3 regions of the Chromobacterium paludis genome follow, and region 1 is predicted to be linked to each of the others. Evidence: predicted binding sites of a transcription regulator. Region 1 holds the regulator's gene; each other region holds the start of a gene.
The links. Region 1 encodes HrcA, which represses chaperone genes, less so after heat shock. Its sites were predicted from a motif close to ATTAGCACTCGNNNNNNNCGAGTGCTAAT; they were not measured.
Positions count from the first base shown of each region.

Region 2: the regulator HrcA is predicted to act here: its motif matches at 2,140-2,168, upstream of groES (co-chaperone GroES).
Region 3: the regulator HrcA is predicted to act here: its motif matches at 2,236-2,264, upstream of rpoH (RNA polymerase sigma factor RpoH).

Region 1 is NZ_CP043473.1:699,222-706,485, forward strand. It holds gene FYK34_RS03160 (SRPBCC domain-containing protein) at 1-371, opposite strand, end outside; gene recX (recombination regulator RecX) at 376-834, opposite strand; gene recA (recombinase RecA) at 834-1,886, opposite strand; gene hrcA (heat-inducible transcriptional repressor HrcA) at 2,043-3,065, shown strand; gene mltB (lytic murein transglycosylase B) at 3,119-4,150, shown strand; gene dnaX (DNA polymerase III subunit gamma/tau) at 4,247-6,172, shown strand; gene FYK34_RS03190 (YbaB/EbfC family nucleoid-associated protein) at 6,178-6,516, shown strand; gene recR (recombination mediator RecR) at 6,789-7,264, shown strand, end outside.
Region 2 is NZ_CP043473.1:4,244,315-4,251,578, forward strand. It holds gene FYK34_RS20165 (D-sedoheptulose-7-phosphate isomerase) at 1-257, shown strand, start outside; gene FYK34_RS20170 (MraY family glycosyltransferase) at 971-2,074, shown strand; gene groES (co-chaperone GroES) at 2,236-2,523, shown strand; gene groL (chaperonin GroEL) at 2,571-4,214, shown strand; gene rfbC (dTDP-4-dehydrorhamnose 3,5-epimerase) at 4,313-4,855, opposite strand; gene rfbA (glucose-1-phosphate thymidylyltransferase RfbA) at 4,912-5,799, opposite strand; gene rfbD (dTDP-4-dehydrorhamnose reductase) at 5,796-6,722, opposite strand; gene rfbB (dTDP-glucose 4,6-dehydratase) at 6,719-7,264, opposite strand, start outside.
Region 3 is NZ_CP043473.1:4,051,399-4,058,662, forward strand. It holds gene FYK34_RS19210 (PglL family O-oligosaccharyltransferase) at 1-1,281, shown strand, start outside; gene rpoH (RNA polymerase sigma factor RpoH) at 1,342-2,205, opposite strand; gene ftsX (permease-like cell division protein FtsX) at 2,320-3,228, opposite strand; gene ftsE (cell division ATP-binding protein FtsE) at 3,225-3,878, opposite strand; gene ftsY (signal recognition particle-docking protein FtsY) at 3,935-5,062, opposite strand; gene rsmD (16S rRNA (guanine(966)-N(2))-methyltransferase RsmD) at 5,287-5,847, shown strand; gene FYK34_RS19240 (YfhL family 4Fe-4S dicluster ferredoxin) at 5,945-6,196, shown strand; tRNA gene FYK34_RS19245 (tRNA-Tyr) at 6,336-6,420, shown strand; tRNA gene FYK34_RS19250 (tRNA-Gly) at 6,474-6,547, shown strand; tRNA gene FYK34_RS19255 (tRNA-Thr) at 6,572-6,646, shown strand; gene tuf (elongation factor Tu) at 6,687-7,264, shown strand, end outside.

The sequences.
Region 1 (7,264 bases):
AGTTTTTGGCCGAAAAGCGGCAACAGCAGACCGGAAAAATCCTCGCCGTGATGAAGGCGGGTATGGCCGTTTTCCAGCGCTTCCAAGCGGAAGTGGTGCTCGCCGTCGAACAGCCCCGGCAGCAATAGCTTGCCTCGCCAGCGCAGCTGTTGGCCGGTGTTGAACGCAGTCAGCCGCGGGCGGAAAGTCAGGCGTCGCCCGCCGGGCGGATGGAGAGTGGCCACGAGGCTGGCGCCCGTCTCGCGGCGGCCATGCAGGCCGACGATGAAGGGATTCCATTCCGGGTAGCGCGGCCAGTCGGTCAGCACTTGCCAGACCTGTTCGGGTCCGGCGGCGATGTCGATCGCGGTGGCGATGCTGCGCGTGGCCATGGCTTCAGTCCTCGTAGATGTCGTCGTCGGCGCCGCCGGTTATCACCTGGCGGATCACGTCGGCGGGAAAGCCGCGCTGCGCCAGGAAGCGGTATTGCTTGGCCTTCTCCGCCGCGTCGGCGGGCGGGCGGCCGAATTTCTTGCGCCACTGTTCGCGCGCGCTGGCCAGATCGTCCCGGCCGGCCAGGGCCTGGCGTATGGTGTCATCGTCCACGCCGCGTTGGCGCATTTCCTGAGATAGCCGCCGGCTGCCGAATTTGGCGCCCTTGCTCGCCGCGTATTGCTGGGCGAAGCGGTCGTCGGACTGCCAGTTGGCGGCGGCCAGCTCGTCCAGCACGCTTTCCAGCTGCTCGGCGCTGTCGGCAAAAGGCGCGAGCCGCCGAACCAGCTCCCGCCGAGAGTATTCCCGGCGGGACAATAGTTCGACGGCTCGCGCCTTCAGGCTTTTGCCCTGTTCCGCCATCAGGCGTCGAAGGCGTCGTCGGCGAACTCTTCGTCGCCCTGGTTTTCATTGATTTCGATCTTCACGCCCACCGCTTCGCGGATCTTGCGCTCGATTTCGTCGGCGATGGCCGGGTTGGCCTTCAGCCATTCGCGGGTGTTGTCCTTGCCCTGGCCGATCTTCTGGCCGTTGTAGGCGTACCAGGCGCCGGACTTGTCGATGAAGCCGTGCTTGACGCCCAGCTCGATGATTTCGCCCTGGCGCGAGATGCCCTCGCCGTACAGGATTTCGAAATCGGCTTGGCGGAACGGCGGGGAGACCTTGTTCTTCACCACTTTGACGCGGGTGTCGTTGCCGATCACTTCCTCGCCCTTCTTGATGCCGCCGGTGCGGCGGATGTCCAGGCGCACGGAGGCGTAGAACTTCAGCGCATTGCCGCCGGTGGTGGTTTCCGGGTTGCCGAACATCACGCCGATCTTCATGCGGATCTGGTTGATGAAGATCACCAGGGTGTTGGTGCGCTTGATGTTGCCGGTCAGCTTGCGCAGCGCCTGGCTCATCAAACGGGCCTGCAGGCCGACGTGGCTGTCGCCCATCTCGCCTTCGATTTCCGCCTTGGGCACCAGGGCGGCGACGGAGTCCACCACGATCACGTCCACGCCGCTGGAGCGCACCAGCATGTCACAGATTTCCAGCGCCTGCTCGCCGGTGTCCGGCTGCGAGATCAGCAAGTCTTCGACGTTGACGCCCAGCTTTTGCGCGTAGACCGGGTCCAGCGCGTTTTCGGCGTCGATGTAGGCGCAGGTGCCGCCCAGTTTTTGCGCTTCAGCCACGGCCTGCAGACACAGGGTGGTTTTACCGGACGATTCCGGGCCGTAGATTTCGACCACGCGGCCGCGCGGCAGGCCGCCGACGCCCAGCGCCAGGTCCAGGGTCAGCGAACCGGTGGAGATCACTTGCAGGTTTTCGGTGATCTGGTTGTCGCTCATGCGCATGATCGAGCCCTTGCCGAACTGCTTTTCAATCTGGGCGAGGGCGGCGGCCAAGGCCTTGCTCTTGTCTTCGGAAGCCATGCTGTCTCCAAATGGGGTTGGTCGGACCAATAATGGGGCGATTATCGCAGAAAACCAGTGGGCGAACAGCAGCTTGCTGCCCGCCGTTTTCATGCCGGACGCGCAAAGCCGCGCCGCGCCTCTTTTGGCGCGGTGCAGGATGTGTACAATGGAGGCATGATGAACGAACGCGCCCAACATCTGCTCAAGATCCTGATCGAGCGCTATATCGCGGATGGTCAGCCGGTCGCCTCCAAGACCCTGTCGCTGCTGCCGGGCGTGGAGTTGTCTTCGGCCTCCGTGCGCAATGTGCTTGCCGATCTGGAAGACATGGGGCTGATCGCCTCGCCGCACACCTCGGCCGGCCGCGTGCCCACCGCGCGCGGCTATCGGCTGTTCGTCGACCGACTGCTGACCATACGCCCGCTGGATGACGTGTCCCTCCACGAGCTGGAGCACAGCCTGCAGCCGGATAGCCCGCAGCGCATCGTGCAGGCGGCGTCGTCGCTGTTGTCGGAGTTGACCAGCTTTGCCGGGGTGGTGCTGACGCCGCAGCGCAGCGACGTCGCCTTCCGCCAGATCGAATTCCTGCGCCTGTCCGAGCGGCGGGTGCTGATGATCCTGGTGACGCTGGACGGCGATGTGCAGAATCACCTGCTGCTGACCGAGCGCGACTACACCCAGAGCGAGCTGATCGAAGCCGGCAATTTCATCAATCAGCACTACGCCGGGCAGGGCCTCGGCGCCGTCGCCCAGCGGGTGGAGGGCGAGCTTGCGCAGCTGCAGGGCGATATCGCGGAGCTGATGGCCGCGGCGGTGAAGCTGGGGCAGCAGACCTTGAGCCAAAGCAGCGAGGATGTGGTGGTCAGCGGCCGCTCGCGGCTGTTGCAGGTGAATGATTTGTCGGACGACCTGTCGCGTCTGAGGGAGTTGTTCGGCGTGTTCGAGCGCAAGACCGAACTGTTGAAGCTGCTGGCCCAGGGCCGTGACGCGAGCGGCGTGAACATTTTCATCGGCGAGGAGTCTGGCGTGGTGACGCTGGACGAATGCTCGGTGGTGACGGCGCCGTATTGCATCAACGGCCAGGTAGTGGGCACGCTGGGCGTGGTCGGTCCCACGCGCATGGCCTACGAGCGCGTGATTTCCATCGTCGACATCACCGCGCGCCTGGTCAGCAATGCCTTGTCCTTCCGTGACTGATGCGCGCCTTCGCCCTAAACACGACAGACTCGAATCCGATAAAGAGCAGAATAATGAAAACCATGCACAAACTGGCCGCCCTGGCCGCCGCCGCCTTCGTCTCTCTCCCGGCCTGGGCGGACTCCGCCTTCCTGGCCCGTCCCGACGTGCAGCGCTACATAGACGAGCAAGTGGCCAGCGGCCAATTCAACCGGCCGGAGCTGGAGGCGGTGTTCGCCCATGTCGAAATCAAGCCCAATATCATCCGCATCCTGGATCGGCCGTCCACCTCGAGGCCGTGGTACCAGTTCCGCGCCTCCACCGTCAACGACAGGCTGATCGCCGACGGCGTGGCCTTCTGGCAGGCCAATGCCGACGCGCTGGCGCGCGCTGAGCGCCAGTATGGCGTGGCGCCTGAGCTGATCGTCGCCATCCTGGGCGTGGAAACACATTACGGCCGCAACACCGGCAGCTTCCGCCTGGTGGATTCGCTGTCCACCATAGGCTTCGACTACCCGCGCCGCGCCCAGTACTTCCGCGGGGAGCTGACCCAGTTCCTGCTCTTGGCCAAGGAGGAAGGCAAAGACCCGCTGACGCTGAAGGGCTCCTACGCCGGCGCCATGGGGCTGCCGCAGTTCATGCCGTCCAGCTACCGCAAGTGGGCGGTGGATTTCGACGGCAACGGCCATCGCGACATCTGGAACAATCCGCATGACGCCATCGGCAGCGTGGCCAATTACTTCCAGCTGCACGGCTGGCGGCACGGCGATGACGTGGTGGTGCCGGCCAGCGTGGTGGCGGGGCCGCAGATCGACCAGCTACTGGCCGATAAATTCAAGCTGCATTACACGGTGGGCGAGCTGCGCCAGATGGGCGTGGCGCCGCAGGCGCCGCTGGCGGACGACGTGCCGGCGGTGCTGTTTTCGCTGGAGAGCGCGCCCGGCGTCACTGAGTACTGGCTGGGCCTGAACAATTTCTACGCCATCACCCGCTATAACCGCAGCGCCTTGTACGCCAAGGCGGTGCAGGAAATCGCCGACCAGCTGCGCTCGCGCTATTACGCCCAACTGGCCCAGCAGGCCGGGCCGGCCTCCGCAGCCCGATAAGCCCGCTGCGTTTCCGATGCCAGCCGGCGCCGCCTCCGTGGCCGCGCCGGCGAAACCTGTCGCCTTGCGCGGCAATTGCCATTAAAATCCGCCCCCATGAGCTATCAAGTCCTTGCCCGCAAGTGGCGTCCCAAGCGCTTCGCCGACCTGGTCGGCCAGGAGCATGTGGTCCGCGCCCTGTCCAACGCCCTCAAAGAGCAGCGGCTCCATCACGCCTACCTGCTGACCGGCACCCGGGGGGTGGGCAAGACCACTATCGCCCGCATTCTGGCCAAGAGCCTGAACTGCGAAACCGGCACCACGGCGGAGCCTTGCGGCGAATGCCAGGCCTGCCGCCAGATCGACGCCGGCCGCTATGTGGACCTGCTGGAGATCGACGCCGCGTCCAACACCGGCATCGACAATATCCGCGAAGTGCTGGAAAACGCGCAGTACGCGCCGACCATGGGCCGCTTCAAGGTCTACATCATCGACGAAGTGCACATGCTGTCCAAGAGCGCCTTCAATGCGATGCTGAAGACGCTGGAGGAGCCGCCCGGCCACGTCAAGTTCATCCTGGCCACCACCGATCCGCAGAAAGTGCCGGTGACGGTGCTGAGCCGCTGCCTGCAGTTTTCCCTGCGCAATATGACGCCGCAGCAGGTGTCCAGCCATCTGGCCCACATGCTGGACGTGGAAGGCATCCATTACGAGGCGCCGGCGCTGGCGCTGCTGGGCCGCGCCGCCTCGGGTTCGATGCGGGACGCGCAGTCCTTGCTGGATCAGGCTATCGCCTACGGCATGGGCGAAGTCAAGGAAGACGGCGTGCGCGCCATGCTGGGCGCGGTGGACCGCCGCTACCTGTTTTCTCTGCTGCAGGCCCTGGCCGCGGCCGACGGCCCCTTGCTGATGGCCGAGGCCGACAAGCTGGCTGAACGCGGCATCAGCTTCGACGCCGCCTTGGCGGAACTGGCCGTGCTGCTGCAGCAACTGGCGCTGGCGCAGACCGTGCCTGCGGCGCTGGCCGACGACGAGCCGGAGCGCGAGGCCATCTTTGCGCTGGCCGACGCCATCGCGCCGCAGGACGTGCAGCTTTACTATCAAATCGCCATCCACGGCCGCAAGGACTTGGCCCTGGCGCCGGATGAGCACGCCGGCTTCAATATGACCTTGCTGCGCATGCTGGCCTTCCATCCGGTCAACGCGCCGGCGGAAAGCGCCGCGCCTACGCGCCCGGCCGCGCCCAGCCAGCCGCGTCCGGCGGCGGCTTCCGCCATGGCCGCGGCCAGCGTGTCGCTGCCGGCGGAGCGGGGCCTGTCTCCGGCAGCGCGCGCCTTGCAGGCCGCCGGTCTTGGCAATCAGGCCAAGACCGCGCCGCGCGCCGAGCCGGATGAGGCCGCGGCCCCGGCAGAGCCCGAGCCCGAGCCCGCCCCTAGGCCGCAAGCCGTCGCTCAGGTTCAGCCCGCGCCCGCGCCGGCGGCTCCCCAGCCCGGAACCGCGCCGTCCTCGCCCCGCGCAGCCGTGCCTTCGCCGGTAGAGGAGGCCGACGAGCGCGACGACGAGGAGATCGTCGATACGCCCTGGCAGCAGGACGAGGATGGCTTGCCCGATTACGCCATGCAACCGCCGCTGGAAGACGAGCCTGTCAGCTACTGCTTTGACGGCGACTGGCCGCGGCTGGTGGCGGAGTTGGGCGCCAAGCTCGGCGCGGCGCGCATGCTGGCGCATAATGCGGTATTGAAGAACTGGAGCCAGAGCCGGCTGGAGCTGGCGGTGCCCGAGAGCTTCCGCCACATGAGCGGACGCGACTACCAGGAAAAACTCAAAGCCGCGCTGGCCGACCGTTTCGGCCACGCGGTGGAACTCGCGGTGACGGTGGAGGAGCTGGGGATAGAAACCCCGGCCATGACCGGCGCCCGCTTGCGCCAGGAGCAGTTGGCCGCCGCCCGCGAGTGTTTGCAAAACGATCCGGTGGTGCAGCAGATGGTGCGCGAGTTCGGCGCCACGCTGCTCATCGAGACCATTCAACCCGTACAGGAGTGACCGCGATGTTCGGCAAAGCAGGTATTGCCGGCCTGATGAAGCAGGCCCAGCAAATGCAGGAAAACATGAAGAAGGCCCAGGACGAACTGGCCAAGGTGGAAGTGGAAGGCCAATCCGGCGCCGGCATGGTCAAGGTGACGATGACCTGCTCCCACGACGTCAAGCGCGTCGCCATCGACGACAGCGTGCTGGAAGACGCCAAGGACGACAAGGAAATGCTGGAAGACCTGATCGCCGCGGCCTTCAACGACGCCGTGCGCAAGGTGGAGGCCACCACGCAGGAGCGCATGTCCGGCTTCACCAACGGCCTGAATCTGCCGGCCGGGATGAAATTCCCGTTCTGATCCCAGGGCCCGGCGACGGGCCTTTTTCTTCGGCGCGACATCCAGGCGCTGGCTGCGCCTCCCGTAATAGGCGGGACGCGCGAACGCTTGAGAAGCTGAAGCCATTTCCGCCACGAAATCCACGCAAAACACGAACATGAAGGCCGGGCCGGAGTGGGCTGCCGTCGATCGGACGGTCGGTGCCTGTTGTTTTGCGTGAGGCTTTGTGGATGGCGTGGCGGAGATCTAGCTATTTCTTATCCGTACGATTTCGTGGTGTATGAGGTTTTGGGATGAAAAATCCTCCCGCGCTGGAGCAATTGATCTCCGCCCTGAAAGTCTTGCCTGGCGTGGGGCCGAAAACCGCCCAGCGCATGGCCTTCCACCTGCTGCAGCGGGACAAGAAGGGCGCCGACAAACTGGCGCGCGCGCTGGACGTGGCGCTGAACCAGCTGACGCACTGCCAGCGCTGCAACACCTTCAGCGAGGCCGAACTGTGCGCCATCTGCGCCGACGACAGCCGCCGCCAGGATCAGCTGTGCATCGTGGAGATGCCGGCGGACTTGATGATGCTGGAGCAGGCCAAATGTTTCGAGGGCCTGTATTTCGTGCTGATGGGGCGGGTTTCGCCGCTGGACAATATCGGTCCCAAGGACCTGAACCTGGACAAGCTGCTGCCGCGCGCCCTGGATGGCCAAGTGAGCGAGATCGTGATCGCCACCAATTTCACCGCCGAGGGCGAGGTCACCGCCCATATGCTGAGCGAGTT
Region 2 (7,264 bases), 730 kb from region 1:
CCTTAATGGATGAGGGAGATTTGCTTGTTGCAGTAAGTGGTAGCGGAAATTCTCCTAATGTAATTAAGGCTATAGAGGCTGCTAAAAAGTCTGGTGGCATAGTTTTGGGTGTTGTAGGTTATGATGGTGGTAAGATGATGCCCATGTGTGATCATAATGTTTGGGTGCAATCCTTTGATATGCAACTTTGTGAAGATGTCCATCTTATGTTCGGACACATGGTAATGAAGACACTTTGTAATTTTTCAATAAAATAATGACCTGCTGAGCGACTTCTAAATCCAACAAGGTCTCCGTACTCGGTTATTATGATCACGCAATCTGAAAAATTTTTAAAGTCATCATCTTTTTATACGGTGGCTTTGTGTTTTGTAAGCATGCTTATTTTTTAATTTTTCTTTGGAGTCAAGCAGGGCAAGTTAAAAATAGAGTGACATTGTTTTCTAGAGATTTCTGAGGTGTTTGAAATACTATTTCCACTATTAGCTATTGCCGTTTTTAGAACCGCGCCGGCGCTTTGGATTGTAGAGCAGACTTGCCTAAATCCGTAAGCACTAAGATTTATTTTAAAGAAGAAGTTCAGTAATGCTACTCCAGACTGCTTATGCAGTAATATGATTACTTGGTGAGGGAATTGTTTGGCTAAAGTGTCGTGGGTTTGTTAAATGCATGAGCAACTGGGTAAATGTTTAAGCGCTTTTCTTAATTAAACTCGATTGTCTAGGCATTTTTAGTAAATTCAATTGGCACAATGAGGCTCGGTGCATTTAGAAGCAGAAAATTGGCATGTTTCGCTATAAAATTTGACCGAAAATACTGATCCCTTGTATTAGAAATTTAGAGATCACTTACGATAAACGTTGTAGTTTTTCGTGGAGTTCAGCGTGGCTGATAAAGTTATGGGAAAATGAGTACATTTCCTTGCTCGCGGACGGGTTTATCTTGTAATTTTGTGATAGAAGGCAATTGAATGCTATTAATTTTGTTTTGTTCTACGTTATTTGCCCTAGTGGCTGGGGCGGCACTGATACATTACGCTCATTTGCACGAGCATTTTTCAGCTGACCATGACCTTACTGGCGTACAAAAGTTTCATGCTAAACCCGTACCTAGGGTTGGAGGGCTGCCATTAATGGCAGGCTTGGTGATTGGAAGCTGTGTTGTGTTTTACCTAATAAGGTCATGGTTGCCAATATTATTAATTATTGCTTCAGTGCCTGCATTTGGTGTGGGTTTGCTAGAGGATTTGACAAAAAAGATCGGTCCTGGACCGCGGCTTTTTGCTACTTTTTTAGCAGCTGTTTTGGCATATTTTTTGGTCAACGCCGAGCTTGTGCGCTTGGATATTCCTGGTGTTGATATTCTACTCAAGCAGTTTTGGGTTCTTGCCTTGTTGTTGACCATTGTCGCGGTGGGTGGAGTTGCTCACGCTGTTAATATTATTGATGGTTACAACGGCTTGTCAGGCGTGGTGGCTATTTTCATATTCTTGGCAATGGCCTACGTGTCATTCAAAGTGCAGGACCAAGTGCTAATGGGCATTTGCTTTGCCATGATCGGTGCTATTGCAGGTTTCTTGTTCTGGAATTTCCCGCGGGGGATGATTTTTGCAGGGGATGGAGGGGCATATTTGGTCGGTTTTATGATGGCGGAGGTTGCCGTGCTGTTGGTTGGGCGACATTCAGAGGTTTCGCCGTGGTTCCCTCTGCTGTGTGTGATTTATCCTGTTTTTGAAACATTGTATTCAATTTACCGTAAAAAATTTCTCAGGGGAATGTCGCCGGGTATGCCGGATGGTTTGCACCTGCATATGCTTGTGTACAAACGTCTAGTACGTTGGATGGTGGGTTCTAAGGATGCTGCTCACCTCACCCAGCGCAATAGCCTGACGTCTCCCTACTTGTGGGCGCTGTCCTCGTTCTCGGTGGTGCCCGCCATGCTGTTCTGGAACAATACACCGGTGCTGATCGGCTTTGTGCTTGTATTCATGTTCAGTTACGTTCGCCTTTATCGGATGATCATCCGCTTCCGTACCCCTCGCTGGCTAATGCTGCGCAAGACCCCCAACGCCTGATCCTTTTTGAGCCTGCTGAAAATTGCCTCGGCAGGCTCTTGAAATCCCTCCCTCTCGTCCCTATCATTAGCACTCGCAACAGTCGAGTGCTAAGCCCTCGGCTGACGACTAAATAGATCCTGATGTTCAACTCCCAACAGCCAAAGCAATAGGAGAGATCCATGGCAATTCGTCCTCTGCACGACCGTGTTGTTATCAAGCGCCTCGAGGCTGAAGAAAAGACCGCTTCCGGCATCGTTCTGCCGGGTGCCGCGGCTGAGAAGCCGGACATGGGCGAGGTTCTGGCCGTCGGTAACGGCAAGATCCTGGAAAACGGCGAGCGCCGCCCGCTGGAGCTGAAGGTCGGCGACAAGGTGATCTTCGGCAAGTATTCCGGCCAAACCGTGAAGGTGGACGGCGACGAAGTCCTCGTGATGCGCGAGGAAGACGTAATGGGCATCGTTGAGTAATCCGACCCTTACTTTGACTTCATAAACAGATTCTGGAGATTTCGAGCATGGCAGCTAAAGACGTTAAGTTTGGTGATTCCGCTCGCAGCAAGATGGTTGCTGGCGTCAACATCCTGGCCGACGCGGTTAAGGTAACCCTGGGTCCGAAGGGCCGCAACGTGGTGCTGGATCGCTCCTTCGGCGCGCCGACCATCACCAAGGACGGCGTGTCTGTGGCCAAGGAAATCGAACTGAAGGACAAGTTCGAGAACATGGGCGCCCAGATGGTGAAGGAAGTAGCTTCCAAGACTTCCGACGTAGCCGGCGACGGCACCACCACCGCCACCGTTCTGGCGCAAGCCATCGTGCAAGAAGGCATGAAGTTCGTTGCCGCAGGCATGAACCCGATGGATCTGAAGCGCGGCATCGACAAGGCCGTGGTATCCCTGGTAGGTGAAATCGCCAAGATCGCCAAGCCCTGCGCGACCACCAAGGAAATCGCCCAGGTCGGCTCCATCTCCGCCAACTCGGATACCGACATCGGCGAAATCATCGCCAACGCCATGGAAAAAGTGGGCAAGGAAGGCGTGATCACCGTTGAAGACGGCAAGAGCCTGAACAACGAGCTGGATGTGGTGGAAGGTATGCAGTTCGATCGCGGCTACCTGTCCCCGTACTTTATCAACAATCAGGACAAGCAGATCGCCGCGCTGGACAATCCGTTCATCCTGCTGTTCGACAAGAAGATCTCCAACATTCGCGACTTGCTGCCGGTGCTGGAGCAGGTAGCCAAGTCCGGTCGTCCGCTGCTGATCATCGCTGAAGACGTGGAAGGCGAAGCGCTGGCTACCCTGGTGGTGAACACCATCCGCGGCATCCTGAAGGTTGTTGCCGTGAAGGCTCCGGGCTTTGGCGACCGTCGCAAGGCCATGCTGCAAGACATCGCTGTGCTGACTGGCGGCACCGTGATCGCCGAAGAAGTGGGTCTGACCCTGGAAAAAGCTTCCCTGGACATGCTGGGCCAAGCCAAGCGCGTGGAAGTGGGCAAGGAAAACACCACCATCATCGATGGCGCCGGCGAAGCTGCCACCATCCAGGCTCGCGTGGGTGAAATCCGCAAGCAGATCGAAGAAGCCACGTCCGACTACGACCGCGAGAAGCTGCAAGAGCGCGTGGCCAAACTGGCCGGCGGCGTTGCCGTAATCAAGGTTGGCGCCGCCACCGAAGTGGAGATGAAAGAGAAGAAGGCTCGCGTGGAAGACGCGCTGCACGCCACTCGCGCTGCGGTTGAAGAAGGCGTGGTTGCCGGCGGTGGCGTGGCCCTGCTACGCGCCCGCGCTTCGCTGGACAGTCTGAAGACCGACAACGCCGAACAAGAAGCGGGCGTGAAGATCGTGCTGCGCGCCATCGAGGCTCCGCTGCGTCAGATCGTCAAGAACGCCGGCGACGAACCGTCCGTTGTGGTGAACAAGGTGCTGGAAGGCAAGGGCAACTTCGGTTACAACGCCGCTACCGGCGAATACGGCGACATGCTGGAAATGGGCGTGCTGGATCCGGCCAAGGTCACCCGCTCCGCTCTGCAGCATGCTGCATCCGTTGCTGGCCTGATGCTGACCACCGACTGCATGATCGCTGAACTGCCGGAAGACAAGCCGGCTGCTGGCGGCATGCCGGACATGGGCGGCATGGGTGGCATGGGCGGCATGATGTAATTAGCCTTTATAAGCCGGCGGCGTAGCCGCTGCCGGCTGCATACGAAAGCGGCCTGGATAGCGATGCTGTCCAGGCCGTTTTGTTTTATTAAACGATGTTAGGCGCCAAGCGTCGTAAACAGCGGCGCTGCCTGATCTTTGGGTGATAGTGCCGGCGGGTGCTTTAGCGGCCAGTCTATTGCCAGATCCGGGTCATTCCAGGCGATGGCGCGCTCAAGATCTTTGAACCAGTAGTCGGTGGTTTTGTACAGAAATTCCGCGTCGTCGCTCAGTGTCAGGAAGCCATGGGCGAAACCAGGGGGAATCCACATTTGTCGTTTGTTGTCTGCGGACAATTCCACGCCAACCCACCGGCCGAAGGTGGGCGATTGCTGTCGGATATCGACGGCTACGTCAAACACCGCGCCGGCGATGACTCGGACGAGTTTGCCTTGGGCATGTGGATCGAGCTGGTAGTGCAGTCCGCGTAGTACGCCCTTAGCTGAGCGACTATGGTTGTCTTGTACAAATTCGACCGAATAGCCTATGGTCTCTTCGAATTTCTTTTGGTTGAAACTCTCGAAGAAAAATCCGCGCTCATCGCCAAAAACAGCGGGTTCGATTATCTTGACGTCAGAAATTTCTGTATCGATGACATTCATGGAAAGCTGTCCTGCCGCGCTGGCGCTGGCGCTGGGCCTTCGCCGGCACTATTGGGTTAGTAAGTATTGTGTTGCAGCATGGCGAGTAGATAACGGCCATAGCCAGTCTTCTGCAAGGGGTGCGCCAGTTTTTGGACTTGTGCGCCGTCAATCCAGCCGCTGCGGAAGGCGATTTCCTCCGGGCACGCCACTTTCAGGCCTTGGCGGCTTTCAATGGTGGCGATGAACTGGCTGGCTTCCAGCATCGATTCATGGGTGCCGGTATCGAGCCAGGCATAGCCGCGGCCCATGGTCTGCACATCCAGCGAGCCTTGTTGCAGATAAACGTTGTTGACGTCGGTGATTTCCAGCTCTCCGCGTGCGGAAGGGCGGATGGTTCTGGCGATGTCGACCACTTTCTCGTCGTAGAAGTACAGGCCCGTCACCGCGTAATGTGATTTGGGTTGCTTGGGTTTTTCCTCGATCGATAGCGCTTTGCCATGGGCATCAAACGCTACCACGCCATAGCGTTCCGGGTCGTTGACGCGGTAGGCGAATACGCTGGCGCCGCTAGCTTTGGCGTTGGCCTCTTGCAATAGGCTGGAGAAGTCGTCGCCGTAGAAGATATTGTCGCCCAGAACCAATGCGGAGGGCGCGCCGTCGAGGAAGCGCTCGCCGATCAGAAAGGCTTGCGCCAGACCGTCTGGACTCGGCTGCACCGCGTATTGCAGGTTGATGCCCCATTGGCTGCCGTCGCCAAGCAGCTGTTCGAAGCGCGGCGTGTCTTGCGGCGTGGAGATGATCAGCATGTCCCGGATGCCAGCCAGCATCAGCGTGCTTAGCGGATAGTAAATCATCGGCTTGTCGTAGATCGGCAGCAGCTGCTTGCTGACAGCGATGGTCGCTGGATACAGGCGAGTGCCGGAGCCGCCGGCTAGAATAATGCCTTTGCGAGCCTTGCTCATGGAGACTCCTTTACATTTTGTTGTGCTTGTCGTTGTTGCCACAAGGCGGTGAGCGTTGCATCGACGCCTTGCTGCCAGGCTGGCAGGGTGATGCCGTAGTTGCGTTGCAGCTTGCCGCAATTCAGGCGAGAGTTGGCCGGGCGTTTCGCCGGCAGCGGGTACGCTTCAGTCGGGATGCCGTGTACTGCATCCGGGCTCAGCGCCAAAGGGAAGCCGAGCAGTCGAGCTTGGCCGATCAGATATTGGGCGTAGCCGTGCCAGCTGGTTTCGCCGGAGGCGACCAAGTGGTAGGTGCCGAAAGGGCAGCCCTCGCTATCCGTCAGGTAGCGGCGAATGAGTTGTGCTGTCGTGTCTGCTATCAAGGCGGCGGACGTCGGCGCGCCGATTTGGTCGGCCACCACTTTCAGCTCCTGGCGCTCTCCCGCCAGACGCAGCATGGTTTTGAGGAAGTTGCCGCCGTGCGCGCCAAATACCCAGCTGGTGCGCAGGATCAAGTGGCGAGGAGCCACAGCGCGCACGGCCTGTTCGCCATTCCATTTGCTGAGCCCATATACCGATTGCGGATCGGCGGGATCGTCCTCGCGCCATGGCGTGTCGCCTCGGCCGTTGAAGACGTAGTCTGTGGAGTAATGCACCAAGAGCGCGTCATGCTCTGAGGCCCAGCGAGCCATGGCTGCGGGAGCTGTGGCATTGACGGCCTGCGCGAGCTCGGGCTCGCTCTCAGCCTTGTCGACGGCAGTGTAGGCGGCGGGATTGACGATGATGTCTGGCCGCCGCTCATTCAAAACGGCGTGAATGGCGTCCGCATCGGCAAGATCCAGGCTTTTGCGATCCAGCGCAATCAGCTCGCCCAGCGGCGCCAGCGCGCGTTGCAACTCGTGGCCGACCTGGCCGTTCTTGCCGGTGATCAGGATGCGCGTCATGCGGGTTGGCCGTAGTGTTGGTTGATCCAGTCGCGGTAATGGCCACTGGTGACGTTGTCGACCCATTGCGGATTGTCCAGATACCACTGCACGGTCTTGCGAATGCCGGTTTCAAAAGTCTCCGCGGGTTTCCAGCCCAATTCCTTTTCCAGCTTGCGCGCGTCTATCGCATAACGCCGGTCATGGCCGGGGCGGTCCTGCACGAAGGTGATCTGCGACGCATAGCTATCGCCATCGGCGCGTGGCTTGAGCTCGTCCAGAATCGCGCAGATGGTATGAACCACGTCCAGATTGGCTTTTTCATTCCAGCCGCCGACATTATAGGTTTCGCCCAGCGTGCCGGCTTCCAGTACGCGGCGAATGGCGCTGCAGTGGTCTTTCACATACAGCCAGTCGCGTACTTGCTGGCCATCACCATAAATGGGCAATGGCTTGCCGGCCAGCGCGTTGAGGATGACCAGCGGAATTAGCTTTTCCGGGAAGTGGTAGGGGCCGTAATTGTTGCTGCAGTTTGTGGTCAGTACGGGCAGGCCATAAGTATG
Region 3 (7,264 bases), 930 kb from region 1:
CAACGCAATCAGTACGCGCATTACCTGATGTGGTCGGTGGCGTCCGGCGTTTATCTGTACGCGGTGGGCCGGCTGGGCCGCAACTGGCTGATCGCGCTGGTGCTGTGGATGTCGCTGATGCTGGCCTGGGCCGGCTCGCGCTCCATCCTGCTGTATCTGGTGGCGCTGTCCGCGCTGTCCGCGCTGTGGTACTGGCGCCGGCGCGACGAGACGATGGGCCGGCTGATGAAGGCGATGTGGCTGGCCAGCGCGGTAATCGTGGCCGCGCAGTTCGCCCTGCCGTTGTTCAACCATCTGATTTCGCTGATCACGCACGCCGATGTGGAAAACGCTTCCGGCGTGGCGCGGCTGGCGGCCAATGGCGACGACATGGGCGCGCGCCGCTTCGCCGAGATGCACAAGGCCTGGCTGACGTTCCAGGCGCATCCGCTGTGGGGCGTGGGCTGGGCGCAGTACGCGGCGGAAAGCGTGCGCTTGCAGCCCTTGCCGCAGTTTGCTTCCGCCGGCTACAACAGCGGGCTGTTCACCAACGCGCACAATCTGATCATGCAGCTGCTGGCGGAGATGGGCGGGCCGGCCACGGCGCTGGTGGTGGGCGGTTTCGTCTGGGCGGTGTGGCCGTTCTTTGGCCGCCAGGCGGAGCCGGAAGGCGTGCTGGCCCTGGGCTGCCTGGCGGTCACGCTGACCCACAGCATGCTGGAGTATCCGCTGTGGTACTTCTACTTCCTGGCCATGCTGGTGATCTTTACCGCCATGGCGCCGCGCGCGGACAGAGTCGCGTCGCCGCTGTTGCGCTTGCCCATGCTGGCGGCGCTGATCTGGGTGGGCTGGCTGTCCATCAGCAGCACGCCCATGTTCTGGGAGCTGGTCAATCTGTACACGCCCACCGGCAATGCGCAGAAGGACGCCAAACGCGCGGCGCGTCTGGAGGAAATCATTGAAACCAAGCCCTTGTTCGCCTACCACGCCTTGTACTCGCTGGATGATTATCTGCCGATCAACCGCGATAATCTGCAGCGCAAGCTGGCCTTGGAGGACAGGCTGACCGCCTTCCGTCCGTATCCCGACGTGATGCTGAAGCGCGCGCAGTTGGAAATGCTGGCCGGGCAGCAGGCCAAGGCGGAGCAGACGCTGCGCACCACGCTGGCGTCCTTCCCCACCTACGCCGGCCAGTTCCTCGAAATCTTGGGCGACGCCAATCCGGCATGGGAGCCGATGCGCAAGATCAGCCGCGAGGCCTACGACAAGCTGCCGGCCAAGTTCCGCACCTTGCCGGAATAAGCCGCAGCGCGTAAAAAAGCCAGCTCCAAGAGCTGGCTTTTTCTTTGCGGGCCAAGGCGCCTATTGATCCAGTACCACGCCTTCGCTGAGCGCGGCCTTCATCTTGCTCAAGGCCTTGGCTTCGATCTGGCGGATGCGTTCGGCGGAGACGCCGAACTCCGCCGCCAGCTCATGCAGCGTGGCGCCGCTGTCGTCGGCCAGCCAGCGCGCCTCCACGATGCGGCGGCTGCGGTCGTCCAGCGTGGACAGCGCGTATTCCAGGCCTTCGGACTGCAGATGGTCGAAGGCGCGGCGCTCCAGCGCGCGCGTCGGCTCGCTGTGGCTGTCCGCCAGCCAGTCTATCGGCGCGTAGCTGTCATCGTCGTCGCTGTCGGCCAGCAGGGAAACATCCTGGCCGGTCATGCGGATTTCCATTTCGCGCACTTCTTCGGGTTTGACGCCCAGGTCGGCGGCGATGGATTTGGCTTCCTGCTCGGACAGCGCGGAGAAACCGCTCTTCATGCTGCGCAGATTGAAAAACAGCTTGCGCTGCGGCTTGGTGGTGGCGATGCGCACCAAACGCCAGTTGCGCAGGATGAATTCGTGGATCTCGGCCTTGATCCAGTGGATGGCGAACGAGAACAGGCGCACGCCGCGGCCCGGCTCGAAACGCTTGACCGCCTTCATCAGGCCGATATTGCCTTCCTGGATCAGGTCGGCCTGCGGCAGGCCGTAGCCGGCATAGCCGCGCGCGACGGACACCACCACGCGCAGGTGCGACAGCACCATTTGCCGAGCCGCCTCCAGATCGTTTTCCTGTTGGAAACGGGTGGCGAGTTCGGTTTCCTGCTCCGGCGTCAGCATCGGCACGCTGTTCACGGCCTGGATGTATTGTTCCAGGCTGCCGCTGGTGGACGGGACGGGAAGGGCAAATGTTGTGTTCATTGCGATGGCTACCTCCTTGGGTAGTGCTATGTTAGCACTCGTGTATTGAGAGTGCTAGCAAGGAAAGGTTCCCGAGTCAATGATTTTTAACAATCGGCTCGATAGCCATTCTGTTCATTTGGGTTCGACCTTGCGCAGATGATGGTCCGCCGCCAGCCGCGCGCCCAGCATGGCCAGCACGGCCGAAGTGGCGATCAGCGCCGCCAGCTCCGGGGCATTCAGGCCGCGCAGCTCCACTCTTTCGCCGTACAGCATGGCGAACTCCCGAATGGACGGATTGGCCAGCGCCGCCAACCAGCTGCTGAGGCCCCATGCCAGCAGCGCGGCCAGCACGCCTTGCCACAGCGCGTGGTACAGGAAGGGGCGGCGGATGAAGCTGTCGGTGGCGCCGATCAGCTTGGAGACCTCGATTTCATCTTGGCGCGCCAGAATCTGCATGCGGATGGCGTTGTGCGTCACCAGCACCAGGGCGAGGCCCAGCGCGGCGGCCAGGAACCAGGTCAGCTTCTGGCCCATCTCCACCATGCCGAACAGGCGCTTGGCCCAGTGCGCGTCGAACTGGGCCATTTCCACCATGGGCAGGCCGGACAGCTCCTTCTGCAGCATGTCCAGTTCGCGTGGCTCCATGGTCTTGGGGGTCACCACGAAGGCGTCTGGCAACGGGTTGCCGGCCAAGCCGTCGGACAGGCCAGCCAGGCCATTGCGTTGCTCCAGGTCTTGCAGGGCCTTGGCTTTGCTGACGAAAGTGAAGCTCTGGACCTTGGGATGGTGGGCCAGCGTGGTCTGCACCGCGGCCAGATCGGCTTCTTCCGCGGACAACTCCATGAACAAGGTGATTTGCGGTGTGGCGGTGAGGCGGCCCACCCAGTCCTGCACGCTGCTGACGGCGAGGTAGAGCGACAAAGGCAGCGCCAGCGCCAGCGCCAGCATCAGCAGCGTCAGCATGCTGCCGAAGGGTTGGCGCAGAATCTTGACCAGCGCTTGCTTGGCGCTCTGCCAGTTCAAATAGAGAAAGTGTTTCATGCGGCGAACTGTCCTTCCCTGAGGCGGATGATGCGGCGGCCGTAGTCTTCCATCAGCGTTTCGTCGTGGGCGGAGATCAGTACGGTGACGCCCACCTGATGGAAGGATTTGAACAGCTCCATGATGTCCAGCGCGTAGGCGCGATCCAGGTTGGCGGACGGTTCGTCGGCCAGCAGGATGCTGGGACGGTGCACCACGGCGCGGGCGATGCACAGTCGCTGCTGCTCGCCGCCGGACAGGCGGATGGGCATGCTCTTTTCCTTGCTGAGCAGGCCCACCTTGTCCAGCGCCGCGCGCACGCGCTTGGCGGCGTCGCGGCGGTCGAAGCCTATGATGTCCAGCGGCAGCATCACATTGTCGAACACGCTGCGGTCGAACAGGATCTTGTGGTCCTGGAACACCATGCCCAGGTGCTGGCGCACATAGGGCACCTGGCTGGCGCGCAGCTTGGACAGGTTCTGGCCGTTGACGATGACGCCGCCGCTGGTGGCGCGCTCGATGCCGGCGATCAGTTTCAGCAAGGTAGACTTGCCGGCGCCGGAGTGGCCGGCGAGGAACACCATTTCGCCGGTTTCTATGGTGAAGGACAGGTTCTTCAGGGCTTCGTTGCCGCCCGGGTAGCGCTTGGTTACCTGGTCGAACTGTATCATGTGGTTTCCCGCGGATTGGCTGAGAAAGGCGGCCGGCAGGCGGCCGCTGGAGCGTCTTATTCGAACAGCGCGTCGATGTAGTCGCGGCTGTTGAACGGCCGCAAGTCGTCTATGCTCTCGCCCACGCCGATGAAGCGCAGCGGAACGGGACGTTGCTTGGCGATGGCTGCGATCACGCCGCCCTTGGCCGTGCCGTCCAGCTTGGTCAGGATCAAGCCGGTCAGGCCCAGCGCGTCGTCGAAGGCCTTGACCTGATTGACGGTGTTCTGGCCGATGTTGGCGTCCAGCACCAGCACCACTTCATGCGGCGCGTCCGGCAGCGCTTTCTGTATCACGCGCTTGACCTTTTTGATTTCCTCCATCAGGTGCAGCTGCGTCGGCAGGCGGCCGGCGGTGTCGGCCAGTACGATGTCGATGCCGCGGGCGACGGCGGCCTGGATCGCGTCATAGCATACGGCGGCGGAGTCGCCGCCTTGCTGCGCGATCACGGTGACGTTGTTGCGCTCGCCCCAGGCGATCAACTGTTCGCGCGCGGCGGCGCGGAAGGTGTCGCCGGCGGCCAGCAACACGCTCTTGCCCTGGCTCTGGTAGTACTTGGCCAACTTGCCGATGGAGGTGGTTTTGCCGGCGCCGTTGACGCCGGTCATCATGATCACGAAAGGCTTCTTGCCCTCCACATTGAGCGGCACTTCCAGCGGGCCGATCAGATCCTGCAGCGAATCCTTCAGCGCGCCTTTCAGCTCGGACGCGTCCTTCAGCCCCTTCAGCGACACGCGCTCGCGCACATCGCCCAGCAAATGGACGGTGGCATCCATGCCCATGTCGGCGGTCAGCAGCACCGTTTCCAGTTCTTCATACAGGTCTTCGTCTATCTTGCCGCCGCCGAACACGCCGGCCAGCGATTTGCCCAGCTTGTCTCGGGTTTTGGCCAGGCCGGCCTTCAGACGCTCGGTCCAGCTCATTTTCTTCAGCGGCGCCGGTTCGGTCGCAGGCGGGGCGGAGGCGGCAGACATGGGCTCGGCTGGCGCCGGTGCCGGCGGCGTGGCGAGGGTGGGGGCGGCCGGGGAGGCTTCGGTTTGCGTCGGCTCTGCGATATCCGTTGCCGGCGTGCTTGGCGTCTGCGCCGGCGCTTCGCTGGCGGGCGTTTCGATTGGCTTGGGCTTTTTCTTGAAGAAGCTAAACATGCGTAAATGGACCAGGAAAAGCGATAAATGGCTAAATTGTATCCTCAAACGGCGCATCGCACAGGATTGCGCGCATCAGAAAGCGCAGTGTGGCATACATATATAAGGAATCTTTTCGTTTTGCATCCGCCATGCGACAGAATTTCCGCATGTCCGAGCGGGAATGAGGCGTTAAGGTGCTGATCGGGTTACACTCCTGCCCTTGTTTCAGGAAGTCGAGAGTCATGAGTCAATCACGTAACAAGGTCAGAATCATCGGTGGCGAATTCCGGCGCCGCATGCTGCCTTTTCCGGATGCGGCCGGTTTGCGTCCCACCCCCGATCGCGTCCGCGAAACCCTGTTCAACTGGTTGGGCCAGGATCTGTACGGCAAATCATGCCTGGATTTGTTCGCTGGTAGCGGCGCGCTCGGTTTCGAGGCGGCGTCGCGCAATGCGCGGCGCGTGGTGATGGTGGAGAAGTCGCGCTTGGTATGCGAGTCCTTGCAGGCTAATCGACAATTGCTGAAGGCCGAGGCGCTAGAGGTGGTGGGCGGCGATGCCTTGCTCTATCTGAAGAATGCGCGCGAGCGCTTCGATGTGGTCTTTGTCGATCCGCCTTACGATAGCGAGCTGCTGCAGCAGGTGCTGCCCAGGCTGGCCGAGCTGTTGAGCGACGACGGCGTGGCCTACGTGGAGGCGAGGCAATGGCCCGATGCGCTGCCGGCCGGGCTGACGCTGTTGCGTCGGGACAAGGCGGGCATGGTGCACTACGGGCTGCTGGGCCGAGCGACGCAGGGCGCCTGATCGCGATTCGCCCATCTATGGATATAACCAGCGCGCGCTTGCGACTGCGCGCGGCGGGTGACAGAATTCACCATGTGAAATACTTGAGGAAAGTACTATGTCTTTGATGATTACCGACGAATGCATCAATTGCGACGTCTGTGAGCCGGAGTGCCCCAATAACGCGATCTCCCAGGGCGAGGAGATTTATCAGATCGACCCGAATCTGTGCACGCAGTGCGTCGGCCACTACGATGAGCCGCAGTGCCAGCAGGTCTGTCCGGTGGATTGCATCCCGCTCGATCCGTCCCATCCGGAGAGCAAGGATGAGCTGTACCAGAAGTATCTGAAAATTTCCGGCCAGGCCTGATTGCGTTAAGTGCCTGATAGGAAAGGAAATGCCCCGCCGCTGGTGGGGCATTTTTATTGCGACTGCGAAAAACTGCAATTTTTTTTACGAAAGGTGTTGACGACCTGCGGAGGCATCTATAATATTCGGGTCTCTTTCAGGAGGGATTCCCGAGCGGTCAAAGGGATCAGACTGTAAATCTGACGGCTCTGCCTTCGAAGGTTCGAATCCTTCTCCCTCCACCAGAATTAGATGAAGCGCTTGGCAGTGAAGTCTAGCTGTCTTGTTGTAGAGCCAGGCGGGTGTAGCTCAATGGTAGAGCAGAAGCCTTCCAAGCTTACGACGAGGGTTCGATTCCCTTCACCCGCTCCAAGCGTTTGATTAGCCTGTTTTAGGGCCCATGTAGCTCAGGGGTAGAGCACTCCCTTGGTAAGGGAGAGGTCGGCAGTTCAATTCTGCCCATGGGCACCATCGTTCAACTGTAGCTTGTTTCGTATTCAGGAAATTTGCCATGGCTAAGGAAAAGTTCGAGCGGACCAAACCGCACGTAAACGTCGGCACCATCGGTCACGTTGACCATGGTAAGACCACCCTGACCGCTGCTATCACCACCATTCTGTCCAAGAAGTTCGGTGGCGAAGCTAAGGACTACTCCCAGATCGACAGCGCGCCGGAAGAAAAGGCTCGCGGTATCACCATCAATACCGCGCACGTTGAGTACGAAACCGAGTCCCGTCACTACGCTCACGTAGACTGCCCGGGCCACGCCGACTACGTTAAGAACATGATCACTGGTGCCGCCCAAATGGACGGCGCGATCCTGGTTTGCTCGGCCGCTGACGGTCCGATGCCGCAAACCCGCGAACACATCCTGCTGTCCCGCCAGGTTGGCGTGCCGTACATCATCGTCTACCTGAACAAGGCTGACCTGGTTGACGACGCCGAGCTGCTGGAACTGGTGGAAATGGAAGTGCGCGATCTGCTGTCTTCCTACGACTTCCCGGGCGACGACACCCCGATCGTGATCGGCTCCGCTCGTCTGGCGCTGGAAGGCGACCAGTCCGAAATGGGCGAACCGTCCATCTTCCG